One region of the Paenibacillus wynnii genome, then DNA from elsewhere that is predicted to be linked to it. Evidence: riboswitches for the same ligand, from Rfam matches in the RefSeq annotation. Region 1 holds a riboswitch; each other region holds the start of a gene.
What was found. A riboswitch is a leader RNA that binds a small molecule or an ion and turns the genes downstream of it on or off. The one in region 1 is predicted to bind cobalamin.
Positions count from the first base shown of each region.

Region 2: it holds a riboswitch for cobalamin, as region 1 does, so the genes downstream of both, PWYN_RS09425 (anaerobic ribonucleoside triphosphate reductase) here and metE (5-methyltetrahydropteroyltriglutamate--homocysteine S-methyltransferase) in region 1, are expected to answer to the same signal.
Region 3: it holds a riboswitch for cobalamin, as region 1 does, so the genes downstream of both, PWYN_RS27915 (S-layer homology domain-containing protein) here and metE (5-methyltetrahydropteroyltriglutamate--homocysteine S-methyltransferase) in region 1, are expected to answer to the same signal.

Region 1 is NZ_JQCR01000003.1:2,107,659-2,113,810, reverse strand. It holds gene PWYN_RS25245 (TIGR00266 family protein) at 1-304, shown strand, start outside; gene PWYN_RS25240 (undecaprenyl-diphosphate phosphatase) at 455-1,315, shown strand; cobalamin riboswitch at 1,591-1,799, shown strand; gene metE (5-methyltetrahydropteroyltriglutamate--homocysteine S-methyltransferase) at 1,971-4,274, shown strand; gene PWYN_RS25230 (DUF4349 domain-containing protein) at 4,605-5,681, shown strand.
Region 2 is NZ_JQCR01000002.1:1,524,641-1,530,792, forward strand. It holds gene PWYN_RS09410 (ASCH domain-containing protein) at 243-671, opposite strand; gene PWYN_RS09415 (sugar phosphate isomerase/epimerase family protein) at 691-1,464, opposite strand; gene PWYN_RS09420 (MTH1187 family thiamine-binding protein) at 1,507-1,815, opposite strand; cobalamin riboswitch at 2,245-2,466, shown strand; gene PWYN_RS09425 (anaerobic ribonucleoside triphosphate reductase) at 2,673-4,607, shown strand; gene nrdG (anaerobic ribonucleoside-triphosphate reductase activating protein) at 4,604-5,119, shown strand; gene PWYN_RS09435 (ribonucleoside-diphosphate reductase subunit alpha) at 5,176-6,152, shown strand, end outside.
Region 3 is NZ_JQCR01000002.1:1,085,452-1,091,603, forward strand. It holds gene PWYN_RS07475 (energy-coupling factor transporter transmembrane component T) at 1-196, opposite strand, end outside; gene PWYN_RS27910 (DUF4430 domain-containing protein) at 145-954, opposite strand; gene PWYN_RS27915 (S-layer homology domain-containing protein) at 1,046-3,160, opposite strand; cobalamin riboswitch at 3,326-3,517, opposite strand; gene PWYN_RS07490 (copper resistance CopC/CopD family protein) at 3,598-5,373, opposite strand; gene PWYN_RS07495 (GAP1-N2 domain-containing protein) at 5,565-6,152, opposite strand, start outside.

The DNA.
Region 1 (6,152 bases):
CGGCGGTTATGTTCTGGAAAGAACACTGCAGCCCGGAGAGACCATTAAGCTGGATACGGGCTGTCTTGTAGCCATGACCTCATCCGTAGACTATAACATCGAAATGGTAAAAGGAATAAAGACAGCGGTATTCGGCGGTGAGGGGTTATTCTTCGCAACGCTGCGCGGACCGGGCAAGGTCTGGGTACAATCCCTGCCGTTTAGCCGGATGGCCGATCGTATTCTGTCAGCTGCCGGTAGTTCGGGCAGGAAAGAGGAAGGCAGTATTCTTGGAGGCTTAGGTAATCTGCTGGATGGCAGATAAGTAAATCGTTATTGTCGAAGCCGTTGCACCGGAGTATCGGTGGGCGGCTTTTTTAGCGTGAAAAAATGTAAGTTAAGTGCAAGTTTCAGAAATAGCCGCATAAGTTTACATATATTAATGATGAAAATTTATAACCTAGGGGGGAAGGGTATGGAACTGCTAACGATTATAAAAGCAATTATTCTAGGCATTGTCGAAGGATTAACTGAATTTGCTCCGGTATCCTCCACGGGTCATATGATTATTGTGGATGACATGTGGCTGAAGTCACAGGATTTTCTCGGAAAATACACAGCCAATACCTTCAAAGTAGTGATTCAGCTTGGATCCATTTTGGCGGTGGTAATTATTTTTCGGAATCGATTTATTGATTTGCTTGGCTTGAAACGTTTCAGTCGTAAGCAACTGCAAGTAGAAGCTGAGGGACAACCCTCTGTAGAGACTATGGGTCGACTAAAGCTAACACAGGTAATTGTTGGATTAATACCCGCAGGTTTGCTGGGTTTACTATTCGAGGACTACATAGATGAGCATTTATTTTCTACCTCAACCGTACTCATTGGTCTTGTCATAGGGGCTCTGTTCATGATTGCCGCAGATTTGTTCGCACCGAAGAAGGTAACGGTACAAAGTGTTGATCAAATTACTTATAGACAGGCGTTAACCGTGGGCTTTATCCAATGCTTCTCGCTGTGGCCTGGCTTCTCGCGCTCGGGATCTACCATATCCGGAGGTGTCCTGCTGGGAATGAGTCATCGCGCCGCTGCAGATTTCACCTTTATCATGGCCGTTCCGATTATGGCAGGAGCAAGCTTGATTTCCTTGATCAAGAACTGGCAGTACTTTACGGTGGACGCTTTACCTTTCTTTATCGCCGGGTTTATCAGTGCTTTTTTGTTCGCGCTACTGTCGATGCGCTTTTTCCTGAAGCTAATTAATAAAATTAAGCTGCTTCCTTTCGCCATATACCGAATTGTGCTTGCCGGGGTCTTATATCTGGTGATTTTTTAAAAATGTCTAATATGTATAGAACCTAATAAAAAGGCAGAAGTAACGAAGGGGAATTTTGGAACTGTAGGAGCGTATGCGTCCGCCTTTGTATCCGGATATCAACCGCGGCCGGAAGTCCAAACATTCACCGCAGTTACGAGTGTCACCACTATAGAAATTCTTAAGTTCATAATATTTAATATATAAATATTTATTATAATAGGTATTCCATATAATCTATTGCGGATTACTTGGTTTTAAAGTAACATAAACCTTAGATTGATAACCCGAAGTAAAATTTAATAACGGAAACAGGTGCTTGCCGGAAGATTAGTAGTTCCGGTTAGCTTAATAGGGAAGTTCGGTGTAAAGCCGACGCGGTCCCGCCACTGTAACGGAAGAGTTCTTAGCAACGATTGTCACTGGCAGATTACTACTGCCGGGAAGACTGCTTAAGGATGTTGACGCCGATAGCCAGGAGACCTGCCTGTTTCGACAGCACTGCTTTACCTACGGGAGATAGGGAGGTGTTAGACGCTATTCATCAGAATATCATGGGCGTCTTTCCCTTAAGCTTTTTTAGGGAAAGACGCCCTTTTTGTTTCTTGGGTTGAGGTTATGAACATTGAATTTCCGGTATTTTGATTTACAAATAGGTATAAAAGGAGCGCTACATATGACGCATAAAGTTAAATTAAGCAATCTCGGTTATCCAAGAATCGGCAAAAATCGGGAATGGAAGCAGGCGCTTGAGGCTTTCTGGTCCCGCAGTATTAGTGAGGAAAGTTTTCGGGCTGAAATGGCTTCTATACAGCTTGGTCACTTACGGACCCAACAGGAAGCCGGGATTGAACTAATTCCGGTAAATGATTTTACTTTCTATGACCATATGTTAGATACAGCTGTAATGTTCGGCATCATACCAGATCGGTATGACTATACGGGTGGAGCAGTTGATCTTGATCTATATTTCGCAATGGCCCGCGGAAATGAGAGTGCAACGGCTTGTGAAATGACAAAATGGTTCAACACCAATTACCATTACATTGTGCCTGAGATTGGTGAACAGCAGCCGCAATTAACGGAGAACAAACCTCTAGCCGCTTATCGCTTCGCTAAATCTCAAGCAGGCATTGAAGGCAAGCCGGTCATTGTGGGACTTTACACCTTTTTGAAGCTTTCTAAAGGCTTTCCGTCCTCGAAGTTAGCTGAGATTGCCGATCGCTTCCTGCCTGTCTACATTCAGCTCCTGAAAGAACTGGAAGAGGAAGGGGTAGAGTGGGTGCAAGTGGATGAACCCGCGATAGTTACTGGACTGACTTCTGGAGATATCGTCCTGCTGAAGCACCTTTACCAATCGATTGCAGACGCTGTACCGGGATTGAAGATTATGCTGCAGACGTATTTCGAAGCGGCCGAGCCGCTGCATGAATTGCTTCAACTGCCGGTTGCCGGTCTCGGTCTGGACTTTGTGCATGACGGAGGGGGAAATTTAGAGTCGATCAGCCTTCTCGGCTGGCCTAAAGACAAATGGTTAGGCGCGGGCATTATCGATGGTCGTAACATCTGGCGCTCTGATCTGGACGCCAAGCTTCAGCTGATTGAGAAGCTAACGGCTTTTGTGGGCCTTGATCAATTAATATTACAGCCTTCCAGCAGTCTGCTTCATGTTCCTGTTACCGTTCAGGGAGAGGATAAGCTGAAGGGAGTTGTAAAACAGGCGTTGGCTTTTGCTAACGAGAAGTTGGCAGAATTAAGCCTTATTGGAGCAGCGATTGTGAATGATCAGGTGGAGTCGGTTGCCACGGCACTTCAAGCCAGCCGTGATGCCCTTGCTGCTTTCCGAGCCTTGCCGGAACGTGGACTCCAGGATGTAGCAGAGCAGGTCCGCGGTCTGAAGGATCTTCCGGACAGACGTACGGTTCCTTTTGCAGAAAGAGTACACATCCAGCAGCAGAAATGGCAGCTGCCGTTGCTTCCAACTACAACTATCGGTAGTTTCCCGCAAACGCCAGAGGTAAGACAAGCCCGTTTGAAATGGCGCAAGGGTGTATGGAAGCAGGATCGCTATGACTTATTTATTCGCGAACAGATTGAGGCTGCAATTGCCTTCCAAGAGAAGCTGGGTCTGGATGTATTGGTCCATGGGGAATTTGAGCGGACGGATATGGTGGAGTTCTTCGGGGAAAAACTGGGCGGATATCTGTTCACCCGAAATGGTTGGGTTCAATCGTACGGTTCCCGTTGTGTAAAGCCCCCTGTGATTTATGCCGACGTTGCTTTTATTGAGCCTATGACGGTAAAAGAAAGCGTATATGCTCAATCGCTAACGAAGCTGCCGGTTAAAGGTATGCTCACAGGACCTGTTACCATCCTGAATTGGTCATTCGTTCGAGATGATCTAAGCCGTGAAGAAGTAGCGAATCAGATTGCATTGGCACTGCGCCAAGAAGTTCAAGTGCTTGAAAATGCGGGTATAGAGATGATTCAAGTGGATGAACCGGCAATTCGTGAAGGACTTCCCCTTAAAACCAGGGACCATCAAAACTATTTGGACTGGGCAGTAAAGGCGTTTCGTATTTCCACTAATCACGTTAAAGATACTACACAAATCCATACGCATATGTGCTATGCCGAATTCAATGACATGATTGATTCAATCTCTGCTATGGATGCAGATGTCATTTCGATTGAAACTTCCCGCAGCCATGGGGAATTAATCGCAAGCTTCGAAGAGCAGGCGTATGATAAAGGCATCGGTCTGGGTGTTTACGATATTCACAGTCCTCGGATACCTACCGTTGAAGAAATGACCTCTAATATTAACCGAGCGCTACTCGCTCTTAAGCCGGAGCAGTTCTGGATTAATCCGGATTGCGGACTTAAGACTCGGGGCTGGGAGGAGACAGAGGGAGCACTCCGTAATATGGTGGAGGCCGCTGCTATAGCGAGAGAAAAGAAAAAGGCGGTTCGTATTTAGCACTTGATAATAGTTCTCACTCTTGATAAAATGGATAAAGATAGAAGGAATCTTCTTAAAAACAAGTCTTTTGCCATGAGGGTTCACCTCCCTGCAGTGAATGGACAGCATAAATAAATAGCCGTTGAACAAGGTGGAGCTTGTTCAATCGAGAATACCCTCATTCATTATGAATCGAGGGTATTTTTCATGGGAGTCAGTGCAACCTTCCAACTACTGGAAACGTCTAATAATCAATGGCCGGTATTAATATAAATATCAGAGATAGTCCGGCAGTATGGAATGGTATTATGCATGTTGGCTAGTTATTCCAGCTAAGGGGGAAAAGTAATGAAAAAGTGGGGTCAGTATTCTATTTGTTTATTAGTACTTATGATTACATTGACAGGGTGCGGTTCTGGCAACAATAATTCTGCCAAGGGCGCATCAAATTCTGCGGCGGCGCCAATGGCGAATTCCGAAACTTCTAATGTAGCAACCGTAAATCAAGCATCCACATCCCAAGAAGCTCCTGCAAGTGCTACTAAAGAAGATTCAGGCGCGGACGGCAGCCAAGATTCAAATACCTCTACGACTACTGCAATTGAGGTAAATGATACAAGTGTAGGCTTTACAGGAAACGACGTGGTTGCAGGCTTGAATAAAAAATTGATTTACCGCGCAAATCTTACAATGGAAGTCAAAGATTATGCTAAGGCCCAAAGTGAAGTGCGAAATATGATCACTTTAGCGCAAGGCTATATTATCGGTTTTACGGAGAATATGTCCAAGGCGGAACAGGGAGGTACCTTCATTCTAAAAGTTCCCGCTTCCGGTTTCTCCTCCTTCCTGAACAATCTGGAGAAGATTAAGAACGAATCTCTACAAAGAAACATTGAGGGCAAAGACGTATCGGAAGAGTATGTGGATCTAGGGTCTCGTCTTAAAGCAAAACAGCTTATGGAAGCCCAATACATCGAATTTATGAAAAAAGCTACGAAATCTAACGATCTGGTCGCATTTGCTAATGAACTCGGCTCCATTCAGGAGTCCATCGAACAAATTAAAGGCAGAATGCGTTATATTGATCAGAACGTGTCCTTCTCAACCGTAGAGCTCCGTCTGTATCAGACGGATGAGGGTATTACGCTTCAGAAAGAAAAAGAGCAAGGCCCTTTACTCGACCGGGCCTCCGATGCGCTTAACGGCAGTTTGAACGTCATCTCCACTATGTTCCAGTGGCTTGTAATTATATTGGCAGCAGCCTTGCCGATCTTAATTGCTGGAGTGGTGATTTTGGCTATAGTACTCTGGTATCGTAAAACAGCGCGAAACCGTCAGCGTCCTTTAGAGGAGCAGAACCGTAACGTTACTGTGACTAATCGAGTTCCAGAGAAGGAGCAGCCAGAGGCAGAGGATAAACCATAAGGTTATTCGGCTCAACACCAAAATCAGTGCATGACAGGTGACGAGAAGGACAGAAATCCGTTATGGCATAGAGGGATTTCACCCGCTATTTTTGAGGTATATCTAGGAGCTGAAGACCACTTACACGGCACAAACTTCTTGAGCCTACCGAAAACTCGGACGTAGTCCGTGAAATAGATGTATTTTATACACGTATTTCTAGCTTTTGGCGCTCAGATGTATGGATAGATGTACTTTGTGCAACTAAAAATATGAATATGCCGGTTAAACCCCGGAATACCAAAAAATAAGTGTATAAAGTGCAATTAAACAACCTAAAGTGTGCTAAGGGAGAAATATAAGTGTACATTGTGCAACTATATATATTGAAAACGATGTAGGTAGACGATTTGCCGTATTTGTAGCGGATACCTGGGGAGGTACTTCTCATACACAAATTTAGGTAACTAAGAAGGGTATCCAACAGTCTAG
Region 2 (6,152 bases), on a different contig from region 1:
GAAAAAAAATAGGCCTTGCCTTTGGTAGTAGGCAAGACCCGGATCATATACCACAAAACACTAGGGGGTGGGTGTTTGGTATTCCAATATAAACCCCCAACCTGAAAATTACCTGATCGATACAAATTACATTAAACCAAAACTAGCGGTTGACGATTGTGAACAAGCCGCTACGAGTTCGGAGAGTTCTTGCGATCACTATTAAAGTAAACCTCTGATTTTAAGATAGTGCGAAAAGGAAATCAGGCTTCTTGATCGTTACTAACTGATGGATATTCCCACAAACTCAATTTCCCCTTGGCCGAAATAGGTTGGATTAAAGGTGTGATATCCGCAAGCTTCCAAGCAAAACGCCCTTCGGTATAATCTCCAAAGGCGTATTCATTCCCACTGACCCAGCCCTTGCCGTTCCCATCATGTGTGATCTCATAACAGTCTTCCAGCAAACCTTTGGCTATAATGACTCCCACTGGCAGATTATCCTCTGTATAGCCATGTTTCAATAGCACAGATTTGAAAGGCTCCTGCCTGCAGATCGCTTTATCGATTTTTTTGCCGGCATGAATGGCCAGCTCTCCTCGATGGTTCGTTCTCCATGAACGCGTCTCGAATTCTTTCTCCCCAAGCGCAATTAGCGTCGCCCAGGGCTGCCGTATTGTTAAACAGAGCATCCTGCATAATCTCCTTGTCCTATATCAAATTCAACTTTCGGAAATAGTCCAGAGACTGCTTGGCGCTCTCCAGTGAAGAGGAGGCGTACGTTTCCTGTTCTACGATATAGTAGAGAATTCCCGCTTGATCGGCAATGTCGAAGATTCTACTGAAATCGACTTGCCCCATGCCCAGGTCGGTTTCGTTGTGAGCGATATCGAAATCCTTGATATGGACGAGCGGCACACGGCCTGCATATCGGGACACATAATCCACCGGATTTGCGCCGCCCACATACACCCAGCCCAGATCAAACTCAGCTATCATATGTTCAGCAGGAATTTTCTCCAGCCAAAGGTCGATAATGGCTTGCCCGTTAACTTTTTTAAATTCAAAGTCATGGTTGTGATAACCATATTTCATACCTGCTGCACGAACCATCTCGGAAGCCTTTTCAAAAAAGGGAATCAGTGAAATTACATCCTCTAAGGAAGGGTTGGCCGGTACAGGAGATCCCGGTGTGATTATATATTGAAGTCCAAGCTCTTGAGCATACTCAATTTCTCGGGACAATGCCGTTTGCATATTATCCAGACTGCTGAAATCAAGACCAACGTGTGCAGACGGAGCAGCCAGTCCAAGATCATCAAGAGTTTCACGCAACTCCTTGGCAGTAACGCCGAAGTAACCGGCAAATTCCACCGCCTCATAGCCGATATCCGCCACCTTGCGCAAGGTACCTAGAAAGTCTTGTTCAGTCTGATCCCGCAGGGTATACATTTGAATGCCTACCTGTTGTACTTTTGTCGCCATGAAAGTCCCACTCCTAATAGTTGGATTTGTGACTGAAGTATTCTAATTTCCTAGCAGCTTACGTTCCACAGATTCAATCTTCCCACGGCTGGTAGAGGTTGTATCGCGGCGGTCGTCAATTTTAACAGATGTCGATACACGCTGCGCACCACCTGTGAATGGAGACTCATGCAGCGCCTCTACTGCTGCGAGAATCCGCCCCAACGGGCCTTCGATAATCGTTCCCATGGAAGTAAGCTCGTAGGTTACACCTTCTACTGTCTCCAGCACACGCTGCATATCCGCAACATAGCTGCTGAGGCTTGTACTGCCTGTTCCAATCGGAATGACCGACACTTCAGCAATAGCCACCGGAATACCTCCTTAACGTTTATAAGAGTCCTATACATTCTTCATATCTATCTTCCTTCTATTGTAGCAACTACACCCTCGTCTCACAAACTTAGGTCCGTTATAATTTCCTCTACATATACATTGGATTACCTCTAAGGCTAAATTCCAGTACCACGCTCACCCTAATTATGGACGATTTGCGGCATATTTGAGGATGATTTATGAATCATTTACGGCATATTTGTGGATCAATTGTGGATTACCTGTGGACTAGCTGTGGATGGTTTGTGGAGTACTTGTTAGGAAGCCGCCCCCAGTATGGGTTTGCTAAAAAAATGTTTACAAACACAACATCTTGGGTTATTTTTATGTAACGACAACAAAATATAGTGGAGACAGGCGCTTTGACCCTTTGTTGACCTATAGATAAATGATAAGTTTCACAGCTTATTTTGGGTCTATATGTCCTATCGGATTCAAGCTTAATAGGGAAGTGCGGTTAGATTCCGCTGCGGTCCCGCCACTGTTAACCGGATGCCCGTGACTTGTACAAGTTAGTGTCGCGGACGATCTCCAGCATGAGCCACTGAGGGCGACAAACTGTCCTTCGGGAAGGAGCTAGGGAGAAAAACCGGAAGCCAGGAGACCTGCCTGTCTCGACGACACCATTAACAACTAACCTGCGATGAACAGGGACGGTGTCCGCATGCGTCTTACATAATAGACTCTGTAAATATCCAAGGTGGATAGTTACGTTACGCATACGGGCATTTTCTGCCATCCGGCAGGAAATGCTTTTTTAATATCGAGAGGAGAACGGTACAATGACGTTGCTGGAGAAGCGATACAACGCTGTGAACGAGACTAAGGGAATTATGCTGGAGGAAGTAATTAGTCTGGGACGGGATATTATCGAGAGTCTGGACCTGGATCTGCTGCGCGAGAATGCCAATTTGAACGGGGAAAGCTTTTCCGGTAAAATGAGCAAATTCGGCAGTGAGTACTCTAAGTGGTATGCCCGCAACTTCACCATGCCTCCACAACTGGTCCAAGCCATTGAGGATAACGTAGTATATGTCCACGATCTGGATCAATATGCCATTGGGACAACCAATTGTATATTCATTCCGTTCGAAAGACTTCTGCGCGAAGGTTTCAATACCGGCAACGGCAGCGTCCGTCCTCCGAATTCCATCATGACAGCAATGTCACTGGTGGCGATTATTTTTCAATCCCAGCAAAATGCCCAATACGGCGGTGTATCCGCGAATAAAATAGATTATGATCTGGCCCCTTATGTAACCAAATCCTTTGCCAAGCTGTTCCGCAAGGGTCTCGGATACTTCGAAGAAGGACAAGCTAGCGAGCATCTCGGTGAAATTACGATGAGCCGCACAGATCTTGCTGACCAATACCCAAGAGCCTTCCGCTATGCGTTGAAGGAAACGGAGAGCGAAACGCTGCAGGCTGCTGAAAGTATGATACATAACCTAAATACGATGTCCAGCCGATCCGGCGGACAAATCCCTTTTACCAGCATCAACTACGGAACCTGCACTTCTCCTGAAGGTCAGCTTGTCATCAGCTCTTTGCTGACAGCTACTATGAACGGACTCGGAAGCGGCGAAACGCCGGTGTTCCCGATTCAGATCTTCAAATGCAAACAGGGTGTGAACCAGCAGCAGGGCGATCCCAACTATGACCTGTTCTTGAAGGCTGCCGAGTGCTCCGCCCGCAGATTGTATCCTAACTTCGCTAATCTGGATGCACCGCTCAATATACAGTATTATGATCCGACGAATCCCGATACAGAGTTTGCTACCATGGGCTGCCGCACCCGCGTGCTGGGTGACCGCTTCGGCCGTGATCACTGCTCCGGCAAAGGCAATCTGTCTTTCAATACATTGAACCTGGTCCGGCTCGGTTTGGACTACGGCATAGCAACAGGCCGCCGCACAGCGGCTAATGAAGAAGGCTTCTATGATGATCTTACTCATTATATGGATATCGCTTTAGAGGGGCTCCTGCACCGTTTCCGTATTCAATCGGCCCAGAAAGCCAAAGCCTCTGATTTCATGATGCGTGAAGGTGTCTGGGAGGGCGGCGAACAGCTGCATCCCGAGGAAAGTGTAGGCGAGCTTCTGAAGCACGGCAGTCTGTCCCTGGGTTTCATTGGGATGGCTGAGTGCATGAAGGCGATGTATGGCAAACACCATGGCGAGGATATGGATGTTCATGCCAAAGCAGTGGCTATCGTGCGTCATATGCGCGAATATTGCGACCGCAAGAGTGATGAACTGAACCTCAACATCACCTTGTTCGCTACGCCGGCGGAAGGCTTGTCGGGTAAATTCACGAAGATTGACCGTAAAAGTCTAGGAGCTATCCCGGGCATCACTGAGCGGGAATACTATACAAATTCTTTTCATATCCCTGTCTATTACAACTTGGGCGCTGCCCAAAAAATCAGTCTGGAAGCTCCTTTCCACGAGCTCTGCAACGCAGGCGCGATCTCTTATGTCGAGTTAAACGGCAATGCCCGCAGCAACCCGTCCGCTTTTGTCAAAATTATCAAATATGCTCTTGAGCAAAAAGTTAGCTACTTCAGCATTAATCACCCGATAGACCGCTGTTCAGGATGCGGATATGAAGGTGTAATCGGTACAAACTGTCCTTCCTGCCATACGCATGAGAGTGAAGTACACATCCGTCGGCTGCGCCGGGTAACCGGTTATTTGACCGGTGATTACCAAACCCGCTTCAATGCCGCCAAGCAGGCAGAAGTTAGGGATCGGATTAAGCATCTATGAATATTTGCGGCTATTATCCGGAGTCCATTAATGAGGGAGATGGCATGCGTGCCGTCATCTTCCTCAGCGGCTGCCGTCACCGTTGCCCGGGCTGCTTCAATCCCGAGACGTGGAATTTTAACTTTGGCGATGTATTTACCCCTGAACGTCAGCAAGAAATCATTGGGGAGATTGCCGCAAATCCACTGCTTGACGGTTTGACGCTGGCGGGCGGCGATCCTTTCTTTTCAGCTGGTGAGGCTGCGGGGTTCATCAATGAACTTCGGTCCACACTTCCAGGCTTCCCTGTTTGGATTTACAGCGGATACACCTATGAGGAAATTACAGCTATTCCCGGATCTCCTGAATACCAACTGCTACAGCAGTGTCAGGTACTCATCGACGGACGTTTTGTGGAGGATTTAAAAGATACTACCCTTCCCTATCGGGGAAGCACCAATCAGCGAATTATTGACGTTGCCGCTAGTTTAACCGGTCCTGAGGTTGTTCTTTGGCAGCCTTCTGCGCTTTAATACATCAATTTTTGATATTGAAAATTCATTCTATTCTAGAAGGGAAGTTGAAAACAATGCCACAACTCGTAGTAAAACCGGATAACCGCCATCTGGCCTTTGATGAAATCCGTCTCTCCGTCTATGCCGACCGAATTTTGAAGGATCTGGATCAGCTTAGCAAAGAAACACTGCTTCGCGGTGTACAGTCCAAATTGCGCCGTGAAGAAGTCAGCGGAGAAGAAATCAGCAGTGCCTTTACCATGAGTGCCCTGGAGCTCGTAACTAAGGAAGAACCGGACTGGAAGTTTGCTGCTGCACGTTCTCTTCTAACCTCTCTATATAAAAAAGCTGCGGTCAACCGCCGCTACAAAGCGTATCCAGAAGAACCTTACGGTGAACTGTACCCACTGATCGTTGATTTGGTGAAAAAGGGGATTTATCGCGAGGAATTGTTGACCTTCTACACGAAAGAGCAAATTATTGAGCTGGAACACAGCATTGATTATACGCGCGACCTGCTGTTCGATTATATCGGCCTGCTAACCCTGTCTGACCGTTATTTGGCACATGATTTCGAGGGACGCGTCATGGAGCTCCCGCAAGAACGTTATATGATCATCGCCATGTACCTGATGCACCGTGAGCCTGCGGAGAAACGTATGGAGCTTGTTAAAGAAGCCTACTGGGCAATGAGCAACATTTATATGACGGCTGCCACTCCAACTATGTCCAATGCCGGTAAAAAAGTGGCCGGACAGCTCTCCAGCTGCTTCATCGATACCGTGGACGACTCGCTTGAGGGGATTTTTGACTCCAATACAGATGTTGCCCGTTTAAGTAAAATGGGCGGCGGTATTGGCGTGTATCTGGGTAAGGTACGGGCTCGCGGTTCAGACATTCGTGGTCATAAAAATACCAGCTCCGGCGTGATCCCATGGATTCGCCAGTTGAACAATACCGCAGTCAGCGTAGACCAGCTTGGAACGCGCAAAGGTGCTATCGCTGTCTATCTCGATGTGTTCCACAAGGATATTCTAGCCTTCCTCGACCT
Region 3 (6,152 bases), on a different contig from region 1:
CCTGTCCCTGTAAAAGAAGCAAGCTCAGCACAGCTGCAATCTCCGTTAGGAGAAACAGAGGATGAAACAAAAGGGTTGCAAACAGCAGCAACCCTACGTAATACAGCAATGCGACCGACGGATGTACAGACCCAAAGCCGTTGCTCATGGCGTCTTGGCTCCAAGATCCTTGCCCAGGTCGAGCGTGTACAGCCATTCAATACGGTCCCCGGGTTTTACGGTATAGCCGGCCGCACCTATGTTAGGGAATACTCCGTTCACACGATACATCCAACCGCTCTCCGCCCCCTTGTCATACTCATAGAGGTTATCGATGCCTTCAACATAGGCCATCGAGCCGATGCCTTTGAACTCCATCTGGATTTTATGCTTGCGGGTAATCCGCTTCAAGAGATCCATAACACTATCTCCATCTTTCACCTCAACTACAGAAGGGGCTAAAATAACCCCGGATTCAGAATCCCCGGTGACTGAGAAGGTAATCGTACTTGCTTTCTCGTTACTCCCGGCCGGAGCGGCGGAAGGACTGGAAGCAGGTCTAACGGTTGCCGAGGGGTTATCCGTCACCACTGCCGGGGCCTTGGCAGGGGCTGGCGTCTTGACAGCGCCAGCTTTGGTAGATGGGGCCGCAGTTATATCCTCTCGAGCTGTTGGGGCCTGTGTTGAAACTGGAGAGCCGCTAGAAGCAGGAGGCTCCTGCGAAGCTAGATCCGAGCCAGCCACCGGCTCAGGTGATTCTACGGTTGGAGTCGAGTCTGATTCAAAGCTCGGTGAAGGTGCTACAGCATCTCCAGAGGCAGGTGCTGTAGTCTGTAATGCGATTCCCGGGGAGCTTTCAACCTTATTTTGCTCCGAGGATACTTGTTTGTCTGATGCACATCCAGCAGCGAATATACCCACTAAAAGGATTACAGACAGTACAAGTAAGAAACGGCGTACCGCTTGTTTGGTCATTAAGATCACGCCTCCTAAAAAGGGAAAGGAACGAGGGTTGCATAGACTCCCCCGTTCCGTTAAATATAACTATAGCTTACTTATTCAACACTTATTTAATATCTAGAAGTCTAACTGCAACGACAGCAGCTATTTCTCTAGTAACAGCGCCCGATGGATCAAATGCTCCATTGAAGCCTGTCATATAACCGCTCTCCGTCACCACATTTACAGATGACAAAGCGTAGCTGCTGATTGAATTGCGATCCTTGAACGTTGAAGCTGAAGCTGAATCCTGCAGCTTGAATGCCCGGGTAATCATGACAGCCATGTCTTGGCGGGTAATGATTCCGTTCGGCTTGAAGGTTGTAGCCGTTACGCCTTCAAGGATACCCAGTTCCTTGGCCTTCAGCACGTATCCATAATACCATGCATCCGACTTCACGTCGCTGAACGGGGATTCTGAGGCTGCTCCGTTCGGCAGGTTATTCGTTAATCTCAATAGCAAGGCTGCGAACTGCGCCCGCGTGATGTTCTCTTTGGGTGCAAAGGTAAGGACGTTGCCGCCAATCCCTTCCATAATCCCTTTTTCAATGGCATTTTGAACAGATGTAGTGGCCCATGAAGAAATGCTCTTCTGATCTGCGAATACCGGAGATACTAATAAGCGCTGTGTATATCGTGCCACGCTTGGGGCTTTGCCTGGGCTGTAACCCGTAACCGTCAAGGTTTGAACTCCGCCGTTCGTTCCTGTCGGGAAGACCGCCGCTCCATAAGTATCTGTGGTCACGGTTATTGCGCCCACTTTGACCTGTACAGCGTTGGCTGGAACGTTAACTACTTTACCGGTCTCCCAATTCAGGGAGGATTTCTGCACGTTCACCGTAAATGATTTACCAGCTGCCACTTTAGTTGGAGCAACGGTTACCGCACCTACAACCTGGGTCTCGCTGCCGCCATAATAGACAACTACACGATCTGCTGCCTGAAGGATGAAATCCCCCATACCTACACTCGGGAATATCCATTGGCCTCCGCGGGACACCGCATAATTCCAGCCGTCGTAGCCGCCATATAGACCCGCTTTTGTTCCTTGAATGCCGGATACATAATCACCGAAAGAGCTGCTCGTTAAATCAAGAACGATTTTCTTATCTGTGGTCAGCTTCTTGAGCGCATCAAGCGCACTGGCGGATTGAACATTGCCTTCGGCAATAAAGCCCTGCGGCCCTTCAATAACAACCATAGCCGATACAGCAAGAGGCTGCTTCACAGGCTGCGGGAAATTATAGAATCCACCTTCACCCTTTGTATACAGCTGGTAGGCCACCAAAGCCTGAAAAGCCTGTGCCGTAGCAAGAGTGTTGTATTCCCCGGAAAGGGTATGGGCAAAACCTCCATCAGCCGTACGGAAGCTGAGCAATCTATCAATTAGATGATGCGCATCTTTCGTGAAACGCTGTTCTGTAGGGTCAATTTTATTAGATGTTAAAGCAATGATGACTTGGGAGACACTTTCACTGCTATCCCCGTAACCCCCGTGGGATTGCTGTTTTTGGGATAACCAAGCAATTGCGCGCTCACCGGCAGTTTTTACTGCAGGATTGTCCAAATGAGCTGACAAAGCCGTTAAAGTCATCGCCGTTATATCCGGATCGCTTGCACCCGTTGATAGGGTGAAGCCTCCATCTGCATTTTGTTTGGATAAAATTTCGCTAACAAGTTTATCTGTTGTCCATTTAGCATTGGCAGGCACACTGTAATGACCAGAGTCCAACGCCAGGAGACTATATATAACACCGTTAATCCCTTGGTTAATCATACGTTCATTATTGTAAATCTTCTCTACGAGATTATATCCCGCAAAATTCGTAGCATCGATACCGATCACCGTAGAGGCAAGCACTCTGCGTGCATAATCCGTGACGTTGGTATATGTACCTTTGTTTGTTTTCACTTCACTCTCAAGAGCGGTTTGGTAGCTTGCAGGAAGCTTATTGCCGGACCGAACCAATCCCATAGCTTGCCAGTCAGACTGTATTCCCTTTTTCAAAATAGCCGCTGTAACAGCATAAGTAGCTTCGGATACAGTAGCTGACGTAACTGCCTTACTCGGCTCTGCGGCATAAGCTTTTTCGGATGGAGCAAAAGATGTACCCAGAATTGAAATGACCATTAATAAGGCCATGCCTAACGAAAAGAACTTGGATGATAAAATTCGCTTCATGATTAACCTCTTTCTGTGTGTGTATTTTGGGGAATAAAGGACAAAACATAAAAACCGCCCCTTAAGGGCGGTCTGAAGAACAACTGTGTTAGGAGGTCGTCTCTCAATGGCTTAAGACACAAATTCCCTATAAGTATGCTCCTTATTCTTACCCCACGAAGAATAGAAACTTTAACAAAAAAGGCAGGTTTCCTGGCTCATGCATCAACGCTTCTCTTTGCCTTCCCATTCTTCTTGAACAGTGGCGTTAGATAGAGTCGCTCCGCATTTACAGTGGCGGGACCGCGCCGGAATATACCGGACTTCCCTTTTAAGCAGGCCCTGCTGTGGACCCGCACCTCTTTTACGACAAACTATTTAATTTAAAATATATCAATAATCATATCTATAATCTCCGTATATGTCTATAGAAAAGCTGTGGTATTCCTAGAGATGCCCTACAAGGTTATGACTTTTTCATAGCTATGAACAGTTCCTTTGGAGTCTGTAAATGTGATCACAGCCTTCCATTCTCCCTTTTCGGTAAAGTAACGGCCCGCTGCTCCATACGTATATTTGTCAAAGCCCTCATAACCGTAAGGGTCCGTTCCCCCGGTTCTAAACCTGAAGGGTACAGTTAACGTTATGTCCTGCTCACCGGAATGGCTGAGTTGAACGTCCACTCCGCTTGGAGCGCCCATTCCGCTTGGCAGCCACACATCCAGTTGAAGAGTTTGACCTATGTCCTCCTTAAAATTTACTCTCATCGACATATGGGCCGACTCCCCCATAACATGCCAATAGACCGGGGCCGCAACCACAGCTTGTTCAGGTGGCGGAGTCGTAGAGAGCATACCTGCCAGAACAAATGCAGCGACAGCCAATATTATCTCCGTGCGAACATTTACAATAAACCGCCTCGGAATCTCCTGTTCCTTATCGGCGGTGCTGATCTGCAGGATATTCTTCATACGCGGCAGTAACACCAGACGGTGGTAAGCTGCAATGATCCATATGCATAGAACGATCGCTGACTTAGCCAGAATGATCCGCCCGTATTCACTATGCAACAGAGCATTCCAGCTGCCGAGTCTTAGCAAGGCAAGAAAAACGCCGCTTAATGCTATTACGATCACAGATGGCAATGCTATAGCGGAAAAGCGTACTATCAGCCTGTTTAGCTGCTCATAACTCAATGCGGATTGCTTCCTGCTCTGAATAGCAGCCAGAATTCCGATTAATCCCCCAAACCAAACGGCAGCAGATCCAATGTGTAAGACCTGTGAGAGGACCGCATAAGTTACGCCACTCACCGCCCCATAAGCATGCCCGGTCAAAGGGAACAGCAGGATGATGACGAATATCGCAGATAATTTTATAACAAAAGCTAACCGTCCCTGACTCCGGGATCCCAGAGTAGTTAATAGCAGAACTGCAGCAGCGGCAGGCCGGAGCCAGGAAGCAGCACCGACTAGTGTATCCGTCAGAATCTTCTGCCATAAGGTCCAGAAGGAACCTGTTCCCGGTCCGCTAAGCTGATCAGTAAGTAGGCCTGCCTGTAGAATTCCAGATAGTAAGAATAGGACGAATACCGCAATGTAAAGAACTCTCTCATTTCGCTTTGAGAATAATGGCGGCACCTCAACTTTGTAAATATTGCTCCATATTCCATATCGGAAAATAATAAAACCTGCGGCAGCGATGACAGCCAGTACTTCCATTACACGCAGCACAGGCATAAGTATACTGGAGGATTTAATAATTATGTCTGGTTCTATAACCTTGGGTGTGTTCGCCGGTGAAGGTGTAGTTGTAATACCAGCCGCTGCATCCGTAGGTTGCGTGCTTGCCACCGGAGTTGCCGTCGGCTTCACCGCAGCTACTGTGAATGTAAAAGAGCCCTCCACAACATGTGTATCCTCCGAGAGCACTTGGTATTTCACCGTGTAGGCGCCCCCCGAAAGTGTCGGGATTTGATAGATTAACCATTGGTCCGTTCCTGTGGTTAGCTTACCTGTAATAGGCTTGCCGGCGTCATCCTGCAAGATGATTTTGCTTAATTCAGCATTAAATCCTTCACTATACTGAATCTTGATCTCCAATGGGGAGTTCTGAAGCTTAGCATTTGCTGCAGGAACAGACTGTAGAACTTTTGCATGGGCACTAACCGGGGCCGGCAGCATAAACAGAACAATCACTAATACAATCACAATATTATATATTCTTTGCTTCACTTGAGTTCAGACCTCCCTAACCGTACCGTCACATTAACGATCCCTTACATGATAGGATAATTATAAATGACTTTAATCACATTTAAGTGTGAATATTATGTGTCTCGGTCTTGCGTGCCAAAAAAACTCCTGTAAAGCTGCAGCAAATATCGGCGAATTAAGCCCTGCAGTTTTCAGGAGTGAGTGTTTTATTATTCAGCTGTAGCATCCGGGCTCGCACTAGCTTCCGGTGTTGCACTCGCATCAGGTTTTAGGGTTGCGTCAGGTTTTACGGTTCCGGCAACTTGGGGATCGGCAAAGAGCGTTAACGAGTAACCCTCTGCTTTAATCATATTCCCTTTTACTAAAGCCGCATTGGAATCTAACGTAACCTCAGCCCGGAAGGGGGAGCTTGCCAAAGTTACAGCGGTTGCCGTCGTAACGGGCTCCGTGGTAACAGCAGGTTCATTATCTTCTTCGGTATCACCAGCAGAAGGACTTACCGAGGGAACCGTACAGGATTGCTTCAACACGGAAACCTTAAAGGACTCAGCGACCCCATTAGAAGATTCAACACTAATCTCGGTAGGGTTGAATGCATCACAATCCTTAGCTTCGGCAAAGGTAAAGACTAACTGACTTTTCCCTACATTATTGCTACCGTTAGCACCCTTCAGATAGACAGCCGCAAGCGCCGAATCGGAACCTTGATCCTCATTACCTCCTACTGCTGTCGGCAGCGGTGTTGTTTCCGGAAGAGCCGTCTCCCCTTTAGATCCGAGGACACTGAATAAGATAAG